2 regions of the Cloacibacillus sp. An23 genome follow, and region 2 is predicted to be linked to the other one. Evidence: riboswitches for the same ligand, from Rfam matches in the RefSeq annotation. Region 2 holds a riboswitch; the other holds the start of a gene.
What was found. A riboswitch is a leader RNA that binds a small molecule or an ion and turns the genes downstream of it on or off. The one in region 2 is predicted to bind thiamine pyrophosphate.
Positions count from the first base shown of each region.

Region 1: another riboswitch for thiamine pyrophosphate. It lies ahead of thiC (phosphomethylpyrimidine synthase ThiC); the one in region 2 lies ahead of thiD (bifunctional hydroxymethylpyrimidine kinase/phosphomethylpyrimidine kinase).

Region 1 is NZ_NFJQ01000004.1:137,912-145,527, reverse strand. It holds gene B5F39_RS05135 (C45 family peptidase) at 1-43, opposite strand, end outside; gene rsmG (16S rRNA (guanine(527)-N(7))-methyltransferase RsmG) at 140-847, shown strand; gene thiC (phosphomethylpyrimidine synthase ThiC) at 1,287-2,594, opposite strand; TPP riboswitch at 2,660-2,765, opposite strand; gene B5F39_RS05115 (transketolase) at 2,916-4,853, shown strand; gene B5F39_RS05110 (tRNA (adenine-N1)-methyltransferase) at 4,846-5,742, shown strand; gene B5F39_RS05105 (epoxyqueuosine reductase QueH) at 5,735-6,298, shown strand; gene B5F39_RS05100 (AIR synthase related protein) at 6,302-7,285, shown strand; gene B5F39_RS05095 (Xaa-Pro peptidase family protein) at 7,282-7,616, shown strand, end outside.
Region 2 is NZ_NFJQ01000008.1:12,746-20,361, forward strand. It holds gene B5F39_RS08735 (DUF2004 domain-containing protein) at 308-814, opposite strand; gene thiW (energy coupling factor transporter S component ThiW) at 859-1,371, opposite strand; gene thiE (thiamine phosphate synthase) at 1,388-2,029, opposite strand; gene thiM (hydroxyethylthiazole kinase) at 2,019-2,765, opposite strand; gene thiD (bifunctional hydroxymethylpyrimidine kinase/phosphomethylpyrimidine kinase) at 2,758-3,588, opposite strand; TPP riboswitch at 3,640-3,737, opposite strand; gene B5F39_RS08760 (thiamine diphosphokinase) at 3,835-4,545, shown strand; gene B5F39_RS08765 (site-2 protease family protein) at 4,623-5,240, shown strand; gene surE (5'/3'-nucleotidase SurE) at 5,251-6,048, shown strand; gene B5F39_RS08775 (argininosuccinate synthase) at 6,473-7,616, shown strand, end outside.

The sequences.
Region 1 (7,616 bases), on a different contig from region 2:
GCCTTCCGTTCTTAGACTTCGAGCCGTTCTCAAAAGTGTTCATGGATCAGCCTCCCATCGCTGCCGGTCGTGCTATTATTATACAATGGCGCCGTTCTTAGAGAATATGCGTTTTGAAAAATACAAAGGAGGCGCGCGCATGGGCGAAAGCATCAACGCGGCGGAGATAAAAAAAATCCTTGACGAGAACGAGGAGCGGCTTCGGCGATACGTATCGCTGCTTGCAAAAGCGAACGAGCTGGCGCGGCTCACGGGGCCGTCCGACGAAGAGACGCTCTGGCGCGCGCACGTAGCCGACTGCGCGTCCGTAGTGCCGCTGCTGCCGCAGCGCGGCGCGGTCATAGACGTCGGCACGGGCGGCGGCCTTCCGGGAATAGTCTGGGCCGTGTGCAGGCCCGGGCTGAATGTGACGCTGCTCGACAGCATCACGCGAAAGTGCGCGCTCGTCGAGAAGATGGCGCTCGCTATGGGGCTTGCCAACATCACAGTCGTCTGCGCCCGCTCCGAAGACTACGCGAAAAAGCAGGCCGGAAAGTTCGACGCGGCTGCGGCGCGCGCCGTGTGCGCCGCGGGCGTGCTCGCGGAATATCTCACGCCGTTCGTGAAGCGCGGCGGAAGGCTGCTCGCCTTCAAAGGGCCGAAGGCGGCGGAAGAACTAGCGCCGGCCGCCGGCAAATGGAAGACGCTCGGCCTCTCCGAGCCGCGCCTCGTGCGCTACGAGCTCGAGGATATGGCCCGTTGCGTCGTCGTCTGGGACAAGACCGGCGCTGAGCAGAAGGGAATCCCGCGCCGCCCCGGCATGGCGGAGAAGTTCCCGTGGTATCTCGCGAACGCGAAGAAGAAATAAAAAATATCAATGTCCTCTGATCTACGCAAAGTCCGGTGTTTTTGGAAAACGCCGCAAAGCGCGCGTAACTTTTGCCGATTCTGAAAATTCCTGCGGGCCGCGGTCGTCTGCTGGGCGCGCGCATGATTTCCGCGGATTCGGAAAATCTTCATAACTTTACGGAAGCGCCGCCGCGCTGGCGAAGCCTTCGCGTTTTGCGCGCGCGGCGCGGATTTCGTAGAAGTCTGCGGGCTTCACCCTTTCCGTCTCAAGCGCCGGAGCCTTCGGCGTTTTGCCGTGTTCCTGCTTCGCGCGCCGCTACGGCGAGCGTCCGGCGGCGGTGCGCGTAATTCACGCCGCCGCGCCGCGTTCCGAAATTTTCCACGATCCATACGAAAACGCTCCCGCGCGTGGCGGGAGCGTTTTTTGCCTTTCCTTCGCGCGGCGGGCGCGCGGCCCCTTATTCGTCGAATATTGAGACTATCTCGCCGTCGAGTATCCTGTTCGTGTTCTTCACTGCGCAGAAGTTGCCGCACATGCTGCACGTGTCTTCCTTCTCCGGCTTCGACTCGGCGCGGTAGCGGCGCGCCTTCTCGGGGTCCATCGCGAGGGCGAACATTCCCTCCCAGTCGAGGCGCTTGCGCGCTTCGCTCATCTTATAGTCCCACTCGGCCGCGCCCGGCACGCCCTTCGCTATGTCGGCGGCGTGCGCGGCTATGCGCGCGGCGATTATCCCTTCTTTGACGTCGTTCACGTCGGGCAGGCGCAGATGCTCGGCCGGCGTCACGTAGCAGAGGAAGGCCGCGCCGTGCGAGGCCGCTATCGCGCCGCCTATCGCCGAGGTGATGTGGTCGTAGCCCGGCGCGACGTCGGTGACTATCGGGCCGAGAACGTAGAACGGCGCGCCGTGGCAGAGAGTCTTTTCGATTTCCATGTTCGCCGCTATCTGGTTGAGCGGCATGTGGCCCGGGCCTTCTATCATTATCTGCACGTCGCGCGCCCACGCCCGTTTCGTCAGCTCGCCGAGCGTGATGAGCTCGCCTATCTGCGGCGCGTCGGTCGCGTCGGCGAGGCAGCCCGGGCGGCAGGCGTCGCCGAGGCTCAGCGTCACGTCGTACTCGCGGCAGATTTCGAGAATCTCGTCGAAGCGCTCGAAGAACGGATTTTCTTTCCCCGTCATCTCCATCCACGCGAACATTATCGAGCCGCCGCGCGAGACGATGTTAGTGAGGCGCTTGTTGCGCTTGAACTTCGCCGCGTTGTCGCGGTTCATGCCGCAGTGTATCGTCATGAAGTCCACGCCGTCCTCCGCGTGCATCCGCACTATGTCTATCCATTCGTCGGTCGTTATCTGCGCGAGCGGCTTGTGGTAGTAGACGACCGCGTCGTATATCGGTACGGTGCCGATCATCGCGGGACAGTTCTCCGTGAGGTAGCGGCGGAACTTGCGCGTGTCGCCGAATGAGCTGAGGTCCATTATCGCCTCCGCGCCCATATCGACGGCGCTCTTGACCTTCTCGAACTCCATCTCCATGTCGGTCATGTCGCGCGATGTGCCGAGATTGACGTTTATCTTAGTTTTCAGAGCCGCGCCTACGGCGCTCGGCGATATGCAGGCGTGGCGCTTGTTGCACGGGATTATCGCGCGTCCCTCCGCCATCTGGCGCATCAGCTCCGCGGGCGCGATTCCCTCCTTCGCGGCGGCGGCCTCCATCTCTTTCGTGATTACCGAATTTCTCGCGGCTTCCATCTGCGTTACGTAAGTCATGCAGCGTTCACTCTCTTTCATAAAAATAGCGGGAAGCGCCGACACGGACGCTTCCCGCTAAAAGACTTCAAACAGCCGAATCTTCCTACGGCGGCATTACCCGCATCAGGTCGAAGGGTCGAAGCGTCCGCTTCCTCTCAGCCCGTCCTCCGGGCTCCCCCGCTTGCTCGCGTTTATTAGAACACCCGCGCGCGCCTTTGTCAACACGCGCGCGACGCGCCGCCGCCGAAAAAATTACAACACAGCGGTCTCTTTTGGTAGTAGAATAAAGCTAAGTGTGTTCACACAATTCCCGCAACGGGGAGAGGAGTTTTCTATAAAATGAATATCGCTGAAGAGATACGCAACTTTCAGGCCGAAAGCATAAGCGCGGAAGGCGCTGCGAAACTTGCGGAAGCGGCGCGGCGCGCGCGCATGTGGGCCGTCGTCGCGACGTCTGCCGCGAAGAGCGGACATCCGGCCGGCGCTCTGTCCTCGATGGATATATATATGACGCTGCTCGGCGCGGCGAACGTCTCGCCCGAGCTTGCGGACTCGCCGGAGCGCGACCGCATCGTCGTGAGCCACGGACACACCTCCGCAGGCTTCTACGCGGCGCTCGCCGAGTACGGTTTCTTCGACGCGAAGGAGATGGCGGCGAATTTCCGCCGCACGGGCAGCCCGTACCAGGGACACGTCGAGCGCGACGTTCCCGGAGTGGACTGGGGAACTGGCAACCTCGGGCAGGGACTCTCCGCCGGCGTCGGTTTCGCTCTCGCGGCTCGCGCTCGCGGCTCGAAGGCGCGCACGTGGGTCGTCATGGGCGACGGCGAACAGGTAAAAGGGCAGATAGCCGAGGCGCGCCGCATCACCGTCAAGGAAAAGCTCACGAGCCTCACCGCGCTCGTAGACTGGAACGACATTCAGATAAGCGGCCATCTCGGCGACGTCATGCCGGTCGACCTCCGCGCGCTTTGGGCCGCCGACGGCTGGAAGATAATCGAGTGCTGCGGCCACGACTACGCGGAGCTCTACAAAGCGATGAAAACGGCCGCGGCCTCCGAAGTCCCGACCGTCATCCTCTGCCACACCGTGATGGGCAAGGGCGTCTCCTTCATGGAGGGGATCCCCGACTACCACGGGAAGCCTGCCTCTGGCGACAAGCTCGAAACCGCGCTCATGGAACTCGGCGGGAGCATGGAGATTTTCAACGCGGCGCTTGAAGCGCGCAAGGGGCCGCTGCCGAAAGGGCGCAGCGTGAAGCACGAGCCCGCATCGCTCGACACGGGGACGCCGCACACATACACGAAGGACGACAAGAAGGACAACCGCGGAGCCTTCGGCAAGGCGCTCGCGGAGGTAGGCGAGCTGAACTACAAGAAAGAGGGCGCGACGCCTGTGCTCGTCTTCGACTGCGACCTCGCGGGCTCCGTCAAGGTCGACAGCTTCGCCAAGGTCTGCCCCGATAATTTCGTCGAGGCGGGCATACAGGAGCACACGACCGCGACGGCGGCGGGCGCTGCGTCGGCGGCGGGAGTCGTAGCGGTGTGGGCCGACTTCGGCGTATTCGGAAGCGACGAGGTCTACAACCAGCAGCGCCTCAACGACATCAACCGCGCGGGAATCAAGACGGTGCTGACCCACAGCGGCCTCGACGTCGGCGAGGACGGCATGACTCACCAGTGCATCGACTACGTCGGCCTGTTCCGCAACACCTTCGGCTGGCGCGTCGTCGTGCCCGCCGACCCGAACCAGACCGACAGGGCTACGCGCTGGATGCTGACGCAGCCCGGCAACATCTGCCTCGCGATGGGGCGCAGCGTGCTGCCCGTAGTGCTTAAAGAAGACGGGACGCCGTTCTTCGGCGGAGACTACGAATTCCGCGACGGCGCGATAGACGTGCTGCGCGACGGGACGGACGTGACGATACTCACGATGGGGCACCTCGCTGGCCGCGCCGTCGAAGCCGCGGAGGCGCTTGCGAAAGATGGCGTCAGCGCGAAGGTGCTGCACTGCGCGACGCCGCTCTCGATGGATACGGAAAAACTATTCGAGCTCGTAGGCGATATGCCGCTGCTGACGGCGGAGGACCACCACGCCGAGACCGGCATCGGCGCCATAGCCGCGCTCGCCTTCGCGCGCGCCGGAAAGGCCGTAAAAATAAAGAACCTCGGCGTGACGCGCTACGGCTGCTCCGGCCCGAGCCCCGAGGTGCTCGCCGAGATGGGGCTCTGTGCGGAGGGCATAGCCGCCGCGGCGAAGGAACTTCTCAATGATTAAAGAAGGCGACCTCGTCTTTATCTGGAACCCGAAAAAAGGCGACAGCTTCCTCATCAAGGTACAGCCGGGGCAGTCGCAGGGGACGCACTTCGGGCAGATAAAGCACTCCGAGATAATGGAGCACGACTACGGCGAGGGCATCCGCACGCCGAAGGGGCAGGTCTACTACCTGCTGCGCCCGACGCTCGGCGAGTACACGCGCCGCCTCAAGCGCCAGACGCAGATAGTTTTCCCCAAAGAATCCGGCTTCATACTCGAACATCTGAACATATATCCCGGCTGCACAGTCGTCGAGTGCGGCACCGGCTCGGGCAGCCTCTGCTGCACCTTCGCGCACTTTGTCGGCGACACCGGCAAGGTCTGCACCTACGACCGCCGCGAGGAATTTTCCGCGCTCGCGCGGAAGAACGCCGAGAAGTGGGGCGTCGCGCACCGCATAGAATTCAACGTGCGCTCGCTCGACGAAGGCTTCAAGGAACGCAACGCGGACGCGGTGTTCCTCGACGTGCCAGCGCCGTGGGAATACATCGACAAGGCCTACGAGGCGCTCGCGCCTGGCTGCCATCTCGGCATACTCGTGCCGACGACGAACCAGATTTCCGAGACGCTGCGCGCGCTGAATGAGTTCAACTTCGCCGACGTGCAGGTCGTCGAGATAATGCTGCGCTACTTCAAGACCGAGCCGAACCGCATACGCCCTGAGGATATGATGATAGGGCACACCGGCTATCTCATCTTCGGCGTCAAGACGCTGCCGCTTCCTGAAATCGAGGAGCCGGAGGAAAACGCGGCTGAAGCTGGCGAACGTGCGGAAAACGCCGACGCTCACGAGGAAGCGCCGGAAAGCGGAGAAGCGGAGCAAAAGGAAGAAAAAGAGCCTGTTGAGTAAAAAACGCCTTCTGCTCCACATCTGCTGCGCGCCCGACGCGACCGTGCCGTGGCCAGAGCTCATATCGGAAGAGTACGAGACGGCGGGATATTTCTACGGAGGCAACATCCACCCCGCCGCCGAGTACGAACGCAGGCTCGAAGCCGTGCGGATGCTCGCGGCGGAGACGCGCGGCGAGCTCGTACTGCCAGCGTATGATACGGAAGGATGGTTCTCCGCTGTGCGCGGTCTCGAAGATGAGCCGGAGCGCGGCGCGAGGTGCGCCGTATGCTTCCGCGTGCAGCTAGAGGCCGCGGCGGACTACGCGCGCGAAAACGGCTTCTCGCACCTGTGCACGACTCTCACGATAAGCCCGCACAAGGACGCGAAACTCATCAACGCAATAGGCGCGCAGGCCGCCGCGGCGCGCGGCCTCGAATGGGTCGAGCGCGTCTGGCGCAAGAACGACGGCTTCAAACGCTCCGTCGCCGAGAGCAGAAGGCTCGGACTATACAGACAGAATTACTGCGGCTGCCTCTTCTCGATGAGAGACGCCGCGGTCACAGAGGTGAAATAAAAAATGGCGGAAGAAAACAAACTCCCCGCCGGCAAGCTGCCGCCCGAGGCGCTCAAACGCAGCGTGCTCTCCTACGTTGGCGCGCGCAGGCCCGAGGTGCTCATCGGCCCCGGCGTAGGCGAGGACGCCTCGGTCATACGCTGGCCCGAAGGAAAATATCTCGTCTTCTCGTCCGACCCGATAGTCGGCGCGGACAGCGGCGCGGGAAAACTTCTTGTCAGGATAAATTCAAACGACATCGCGTCGAAAGGCGGCGACCCCGCATATCTCGCCGTCACGCTCATACTGCCGCCGAGATTCGGCGAAGAGGGCGCGCGCCGCATAATGAGCGAGATCGACGAGGAATGCAAAGCTCAGGGCATCGCAGTCGCGGGAGGCCACACCGAGTTCAACGACCGCTACGACCGTCCCGTAATCATGGGCGCGCTCATCGGCACGGCGGACAAAGTCATGCGCGCGACCGACATATCCGAAGGCGACATGCTCATCGTAACGAAACACATCGGCATTGAGGGAATGTCGATACTCGCGCTCGACAGGCCCGAGCTTCTCGAACCCTTCATGACGCCGGAGGAAATCGCGGAAATAGTCTCGTGGGCGGACATGACCTCGGTGCTCGCCGAGTCGCGCGCCGTGCGGCAATACGCGAAATTCATGCACGACCCGACGGAGGGCGGCTTCCTCGGCGGCCTCGACGAAATTTCGCAGCTCTGCGGACGCAGCGCCGAACTTTGGCGCGACGCGCTTCCGGTACACCCGCTGACGAAGCGCGCGGCGGAACGCCTCGGCTTCGACCCGCTCAAACTCATAGCCTCCGGCAGCCTGCTCGCCGTCGTCCCCGCGGACAAGGCGGAAGAGGCGCAGGCGTCGCTCAAAGCCGCGGGCTTCGACTCCGTCGTCGCCGGCCGCATGGGCGGCCCTCTCACGGAAAAGCTGCCCGAGCCCGCCGAAGAGCTCTGGCGTCTGCTGAAGATGGGAAAAGAATGAGCGCGGAATATATTCTGAGCCGCGCGGCGCGGCTGCGCGCGGAAATGCGCGAAGCGGGCGCGCGCGCCTACGTCGTGCTCAACGACGAAGATTCCAACTGGGAGAGCCTCTTCTACCTCAGCGGCTTCCGCGGCACGGCGGGCGCGCTCGTCGTCTACGACGACGCGGAACCGGAGCTCTTCCTCGACGGGCGCTACGCCGAGGCCGGACGGACCCAGTCTCCCTACTGCGTGAAGGAACAGAAAAAAAATCTCGCCGAAGACCTGCGCGAAAGCCTGCGCGCGCACGGCGCGGAGGAGATTTTATGCGAGGCGCGCAAAACGTCGCACGA
Region 2 (7,616 bases):
GCAGTATTTCCCCGCCCGCTTCATGCTTTCGATGCGGGCGGCTTCGTTTTCATAATCGCCTTCGCGGCGAACGTCTTTGTGTTTACGAAGTACGGAGTGAGGCTGGCGCGGCTCGTCGAAAGCAGGGGCGAAACGCGCTGCGGCTTTTGCGCTCTATCTGACGGCGCTGATTGCCGCCGTATGGCTTTTCGGGTATTTCCAGGTTCTGCCTGAGCTTACAAAACTGGCCTGACGTCGATTTAATGCTTGAAGCAAAAAATGCACGTCCCCACGCAAATCTCAGCGGGGCGCGCATTTTTTATAAATTTCAGCTTTCGTGCGCGACGCAGGCGACGTTGCCGTCAGCGTCGAAATATATCACCATTAGCTCGTCTGTGATTTCTGGATTGAAATTCAAGTCCATTATGAACCCTTGCTCGCCCGTTTTCGCGTCTGCAATGCTTCCGAAGCGGTCGACGCGGAGGTAGTCTGCCATCTCTGAAAACGACAGCGCCGTCGTGTCGTCCACTGGGAACAGCTTCGCCGTGTCCTCCGCCTCCAGCTCGTCGCGGTGAAATTCCATGAAATAGGCGACGGTTGCGTAGTCTTCGCTCTCTTCGTCCGCGAGCGTCTCTTTCAGAAATTTCTTCGCCGCTGCCTCAAGCTCGTCCACGCGGTCGAGCATCAGGGCGGCTCTTTCCATCGCCGCTTCGTCCGCGGTCAACGTCTCTTCCACGTCGAACCAGAACGGCTGTCCCGCTTCGCCCTTGCCGAGGAAAATCTCTTCGCCGGGGGTGTACTCGATGTCAGGGTATTTTTCGCTGTTCAGCTTCATCACGGTTTCTCCTTTGCTTTATGGATTCCCAGCTACATCATGCTTCAGAAGGTGCGCGTAACGTTCCGCCTCCTGTTGAGCGCCCAGACGAGGGCCGCGCCGATGACGGCTCCGGGGACGGAGCTTATCAGGAACGAACCGGAGAAGAAATAAAATCCGACGCTTTTGCCTATCGCGGGGCCGAGCAGCTTTGCGCCCACCCACGCGCCCACTATGCCAGTGCCGGCGGGCTCCGCGCAGGCGGCGGCTATCCTGTACTTTTCCGGTAGAGCGCGTGCCGCGAGGCCGACGAAGAGCGCGCCGAACATGCTGCCGGGGAAGGCGAAGAGGCTGCCCGTGCCGAGCAGGTTGCGGATGACGCTCGTCGTGAAGGCCGCGCCGACGGCCCACCACGGGCCGAGGACGATTCCGGCGAGGACGTTTATCGTGTGCTGGAACGGGAAGCATTTCGTCGGCCCCATCGGTATGGAGACGACGGATAGCACGACGCCAGCGGCCGCGAGCGCGCCCGCGAGCACGGCTTTTTTCAGAAGTATGTCGTTTTTGTCGTTTCTCATTTTTTCGCTTCTTTAATTAAAAATATTTGTTTATCTCGTTTATCAGAGCGCCGGCCGCGGCTTCGGGGTCTTCCGCGCGCATGACCGCGCCGGAGAGCGATATGCCGCTCGCGCCGCAGCCCGCGAGCTCGCGGACGTTGGACAGCTCTATGCCGCCTATCGCGACCGAGGGGATGCTTATCGCGGAGAGCGTATTTTTGATTCCGTCGGGTCCTATGACGACGGCGTCGCCCTTCGTCGCCGTGCCGAAGGCCGCGCCGCAGCCTACGTAGTCCGCGCCGAGCCGCTCGGCCTCGCGCGCTAGCTCCGGAGTGCGCGCCGTGCCTCCGATTATGAAGTCCGGCCCCGCGATCGCGCGGGCCGCGTCCACGGGAAGGTCTTTCTGCCCGAGGTGTACTCCGTCGGCGTGGGCGGCGAGCGCTATGTCGAGCCTGTCGTTGACGACGAAAAGCGCGCCGCGCTCCGCGCAGAGCTTTTTCAGAGCGAGCGCCGTCCCGTAGGTTTCGCGCCCCGTCCAGCTCTTTACTCGAAGCTGCACGGCCGTAGCGCCTCCCGCGAGCGCGGCGCGCGTCTTTTCTATAACGGCCTCCGGCGCGTCGCCCTCTCCGCATATCACGTAAAGGCGAAGCTTTTCCGCGAGTTTTTTTCTATCGTACATTTTTCTCTTCCTCCGAATGAAGCTCGGCGAGCCAATCCATGAAGGCCGTGCGGAACGAGTATGGGCCGGCCGAGGCGCTGTCCTTCTCGGCGAGCGCCGCGGCGCGCCGGAAGAGCTTCAGCGCGTGCAGCGAGGCTTCGAACGGAGCTTCGCGCGAGCAGAAGAGAGCCGTCGCGCTGCCGAGCGCGCATCCTATGCCGCTCGTCATGGCGAGCAGCTTCGAGCCGCCGCTTACCGTCTCGCTTTTTTCTCCGTCCGATATAAAATCGAGCTCGCCGGTGCAGTAGACCGCGGCTCGGTATTTTTTCGCGCACTCCGCGACTATCCCGGCCGCCCCAGCCTCGCCGCATTCGCTCGACACGCCGCGCGGGGCCGCGCCCTCGCCGCAGAGCGCCGCGATTTCGGAAAAATTCCCCTTTATGACGGAAAACTTTATTTCGGAGAGCAGCGCGTCCGCCGCCTCCGTGCGGAAGCGCGAGAAGCCGTAACCCACCGCGTCCATGACTATCGGACGTTCGTGCTCAGCCGCCGCGCGCGCCGCCGCGAGGTACAGCTCGCGCGCGCGGCCGGGCGGCGTGCCGATGTTTATCAGCAGGGCGTCGCAGGCCGCGGCGATTTCGGCCGCCTCTTCCGGCTGCGGCGACATTATCGAGACGCCGCCGAGCAGGGCCACGCAGTCCGCCTGGAGCTGCGCCGAGACGGTGTTCGTTATCTGATAGACCAGCGGCTTAGCCATTGATTATTTCTATCCACGGCATAGTCACAGCGTGGCCGAGGCATCCCGCTCCGTGGCCGGCCGTCACGCCGTAATGCAGCCCGGCGCGCAGGTAAAGCCGCGCGCGGCGCACTGCCTCGGCGAGTCCGCAGCCGGCCACGAGCTCCGCCGCTATCGCGGAGCTAAGAGTGCAGCCCGTGCCGTGGTTCGCGGTCGTGTCGATGCGCTTGTCCTCGAATAGCGTCATCTTCCCGTCCGCGTATAGCACGTCGGTGATAGTCTCCGGCTCGCCTCCGAGATGCCCGCCTTTGACGAGCACCGCGCCGCAGCCGAGCTTCGCTATCTGCGCCGCCGCATCCTTCATATCCTCGACGGTGCGCACGGCCGCGCCTGTCAGCTTCTCGGCTTCGGGCAGGTTCGGCGTCACAATCATAGCCATGGGGACGATTATGCTTTTCACCGCCTCCACAGCGTCCGCCTCGAGCAGAGAGTCTCCGCTCTGCGCGACCATCACTGGATCGACTACTATCTTTTTTATGCCGAGTTCGGCGAGCCCTTCCGCCGCGGCGCTGATGTCCGCGCGATTGCCGAGCATCCCCGTCTTCACGGCGTCGAGCGGGAAGTCGCGCCCGACCGCGAGTATCTGCGCCTTCACAATCTCCGGCGGCACGGAGTGTATGCCGCTCACGCCGAGCGAATTCTGCACCGTCACCGCAGTTATCGCCGACGTTCCGAATATCTTGAGCGCGGCGAAAGTTTTCAAATCCGCCTGTATGCCCGCGCCGCCGCCTGAATCGCTGCCGGCGACCGTCATCGCGACGCCTCTGTATATGCCCTGTCTCAAATCCGTTCCTCCTTATCAAAAAAGCCCCGCATCGTGCGCGGGGCGTAAAATCGTCATACAAAGCCTCGCTTCCTACGCCGGCGTTGACCGGATCAGGTCTGGGGTCGAAGTAGCCTTCCTCTCAGCTTTGCGCTCCCCCGGAGAGCCTTCAATAAATTATCTGCCCGCGCGGCGGCGCTGTCAACTTGACAAAGGCGGCGCGCGTTGCTACAAACTTCACGGAAAGGCGGGCTTGCTGTGAAACGTATGGAACTTCCTGGAATTGCCATAGAAAACGAAAATATCGCGGAGGGCGGCCTCTGCGTGATGGTCCTCGGCGGGCGCGCGCCGTCGCCTGAATTTCTCGCGCGCGCCGCGGAGTACGGCGAAGTGTGGGCCGTGGACAGGGGAGTAGAAGCCTGCCGCGCGGCGGGGATAGTCCCCGCGATGCTCGTCGGCGACCGAGACAGCGGAAGCGCGGAGGCGTGGCGCTGGGCCGAGGAGAACGGCGCGCCGGTGCGCGAGTATCAGAGCGACAAGGATCTGACGGATTTTCAGCTCGCTCTGAAAATATTTGTTGAATCGCATAAAAATAACGGGAAAAAATTGTTTCTGACCGGCGCGCTCGGCGGGAGATTCGACCATTTATGGAGCCTCGTCATATCTTTTTTGAACCTCGCGCCGCGAGGCGTTCAGCTCTGCGCGGCCGACGACCACGAAGGGCTGCTCTTCCTTCACGGGCCGCAGAGCTATTCGCTCGAGTTTGCGAGGAAGCCGAAGGCCGTCTCGCTGCTCTCGTTTTCGCCGCGCTGCGAAGGCGTCTGCATATCGGGCGTGCGCTGGCCGCTTTCCTGCGCGGAACTTAGTTACGGCTTCCCCTACGCCGTGAGCAACCGCGTAGACGGGGACGGGCGCGTCGATGTCTCGTGCGGCTACGGCACGCTCGGCCTCTGCTGGACGTGGAACGACGCATTCTAGCTCCGCCGCTTGGCGCGTGCCGCCCGCCGCTTAACATGATAGAATAGGCCGGTAATTGGATATAAGGATGTGAGTCGATGTTAGGACACATTTTCTCGCCCGGCGGATTTGCGAACCTGCTGCTCAGCGTCCCCGCAGTGCTATGGGCGATAACTTTTCACGAATTCTGCCACGGCTTCGCCGCGAAGCTGCTCGGCGACCCGACCGCTGAGCGCGAGGGACGGCTCTCGCTCAACCCGCTCGACCATATCGACCCGATAGGCGCGCTCTGCCTTCTGCTCTTCCGCTTCGGCTGGGCGAAGCCCGTGCCGATAGACACGCGCTACTTCAAGCACCCGAAGCGCGACATAATAATCGTCAGTCTCGCGGGCGTCGTAGGCAACCTGCTGACGGCGTTCGTCTGCGCGAGGCTCGTGAACTTCTTCCCCGGCCTGTTCATGAGCTGGGGCGCGCAGCAGTTCATACTTCTGATGATATACATCAACCTCGGCCTCGCGGCCTTCAACATCATCCCGATACCGCCGCTCGACGGCTCGCGCATACTCTACGTGCTGCTTCCGTACCAGTGCATGAAATACTACTACTGGCTCGAACGCTACGGCATGTTCGTCGTCGTCGGCCTGCTCGTGCTCGGCATATTCCCGTACATCATGTATCCGATAATGACCGTGCTGTTCCACATCGTCATGTTCTAGGAGGAAATCCGTGAAAAAGATACTTGTCACCAACGACGACGGCGTCTACGCCGAAGGCATACTTGAACTGGCGCGCGCCCTCTCGTCCGCCGGATACGAGACGCTAGTCTGCGCGCCCGACAGGGAGCGCAGCGCGTCGGGGCATTCCATGACGATGGACAGGCCGCTCCAGATCAAGCGCGCGGACGCGGCGCTGACAGGGGGGCTCGAGGCGTGGTGCTGCGACGGCACGCCGACCGACTCCGTGATAATGGCGCTCGAAGCGCTTAAATTTCCTGCCGATGTAGTGATTTCAGGCATAAACCGCGGGCCGAACCTCGGCGACGACATCACCTACTCCGGCACGGCCTGCGCTGCGATGGAGGGCGTGATTGCGGGACTTCCGGCGATGGCGGTCTCGCTCGTCTGCGGCTCGCGCGACGCGGAGCTGCATTTCTCCACGGCCTCGCGCGCTGCGCTCGAAATACTCGAATGGACGCAAAAACACCCGATGGGCGAGGGCGTATTCTACAACGTCAACGTGCCGAACGTACCGCTCGAAGAGCTGCGCGGCGTAAAGCTCGCGCGCAAGGGCAAACGCCGCTATCATGACAAGATCACCGTGATAAAGACGCCGTTCGGCGGAGAAGCCTACTGGGTCGGCGGGCGCATCGTAGACGGCGATGACGAAGACACGGACGTGCGCGCCGTGTCGCGCGGCTTCGCCTCCGTCACGCCCGTGCATCTTGAAATGACGTCGTTCACGGAGCTCGAACGCATTTCGGCGCTCTCTATGGAGCGCGACGTGGACGCCGCGCTCGGCAGATAAACTGAACGAAGCGCGCACCTTGGTTCAATTTGAACGCGGAGCCTTGCACTGTTGACAAATCCGCGCTATCTGTTAAAATGCTTCGCAAGTTTTGATGAAGGAGGGGCGAAGGTGAGACTTAAATCTGTCGGACGAATAAGACGTATACGACGAATGTTCCGTCAAGAGCATACAGCTTTATGCGACGACGGGGACATGAATCGGGTCGTTCGGCGACAGAGATGAGGAGCCACCGGCTGAAAGCGCCTCTCGCAAAGAAGATCCAAATTCCGCACCCCAGAGCATAACCGAACGAAGCGGACATCTAACGATGTCAACAAGGGTGGCACCGCGGGTAATTCAGCCCGTCCCTTTCCTGAACGGAAACGGGACGGGCTTTTTTATGTTTTTAGAAAAAAGAAAAATTTCTAAGGAGGAAATTCAAATGGCAGAAAGCAAAGGAAAAGTAATACTCGCTTACAGCGGAGGACTCGACACGTCGGTGGCTATTCCGTGGCTTCACGAACAGGGATACGAGGTCGTTACGCTCACGATGCACGTCGGGCAGCAGGCCGACAACCTCGAGGAGATAAAGCAGAAGGCGTACGTCGCCGGAGCTTCCAAGGCCTACGTCGTAGACCTGCGCGAGGCATTCATAGACACGTTCGTCTGGCCCGCGCTCAAGGCCAACGCGGTCTATCAGGGAGTTTACCCGCTCAACTCGGCGCTCTCGCGCCCGATGATAGCACAGGCTCTCATCTGGTGCGCCGAGAAGGAGGGCGCGGTCGCGGTCGCCCACGGCTGCACCGGCAAGGGACAGGACCAGGTCCGCATCGAAGTCGCCTGCAACGCGCTGAACCCCGACATCGAAGTTCTCGCGCCTGTCCGCGACTGGGGCTTCACGCGCGAGGAAGAGATGGACTACGCCGCGGCGCACAACGTCCCCGTGCCCACGACGAGGAAGAGCCCCTACAGCATCGACGACAACCTCTGGGGCCGCTCCATCGAGTGCGGAATACTCGAAGACCCGTGGAACGAGCCGCCGAAGGACGCCTATAAGCTCACCGTAGACCCGGTGGACGCGCCGGACGAAGAAGTGACCGTCGAGATAACCTTCGAGAACGGCGTCCCCGTCGCGATAAACGGCGAGAAAATGGGCGCGATAGAGCTCATCGACTACATGAACAAGACGGCGGGCAAGGCCGGATACGGCAGGATAGACATGATCGAAGACCGCCTCGTCGGCTTCAAGAGCCGCGAAGTCTACGAATGCCCCGGCGCGCTCGCGCTCATCGCCGCGCACAAGAAGCTCGAGACTCTGACGCTCTCCAAGGACGTGCTCAAGACGAAGCGCGAGCTCGAGGTCAAGTTCGGCGAGCTAACCTACGAGGGCTACTGGTTCTCGCCGCTCATGGAGGCGATACAGGCCTTCGTGGAAACGACGCAGAAGTCCGTCAGCGGCACCGTCCGCATGAAGCTCTACAAGGGCAACTGCATCATCGACGGCATGAAGTCCGACACCTCCGTCTACAGCAAGGCGCTTGCGACCTACTCCGCCGGAGACATCTTCGACCAGTCCGCCTCCGTCG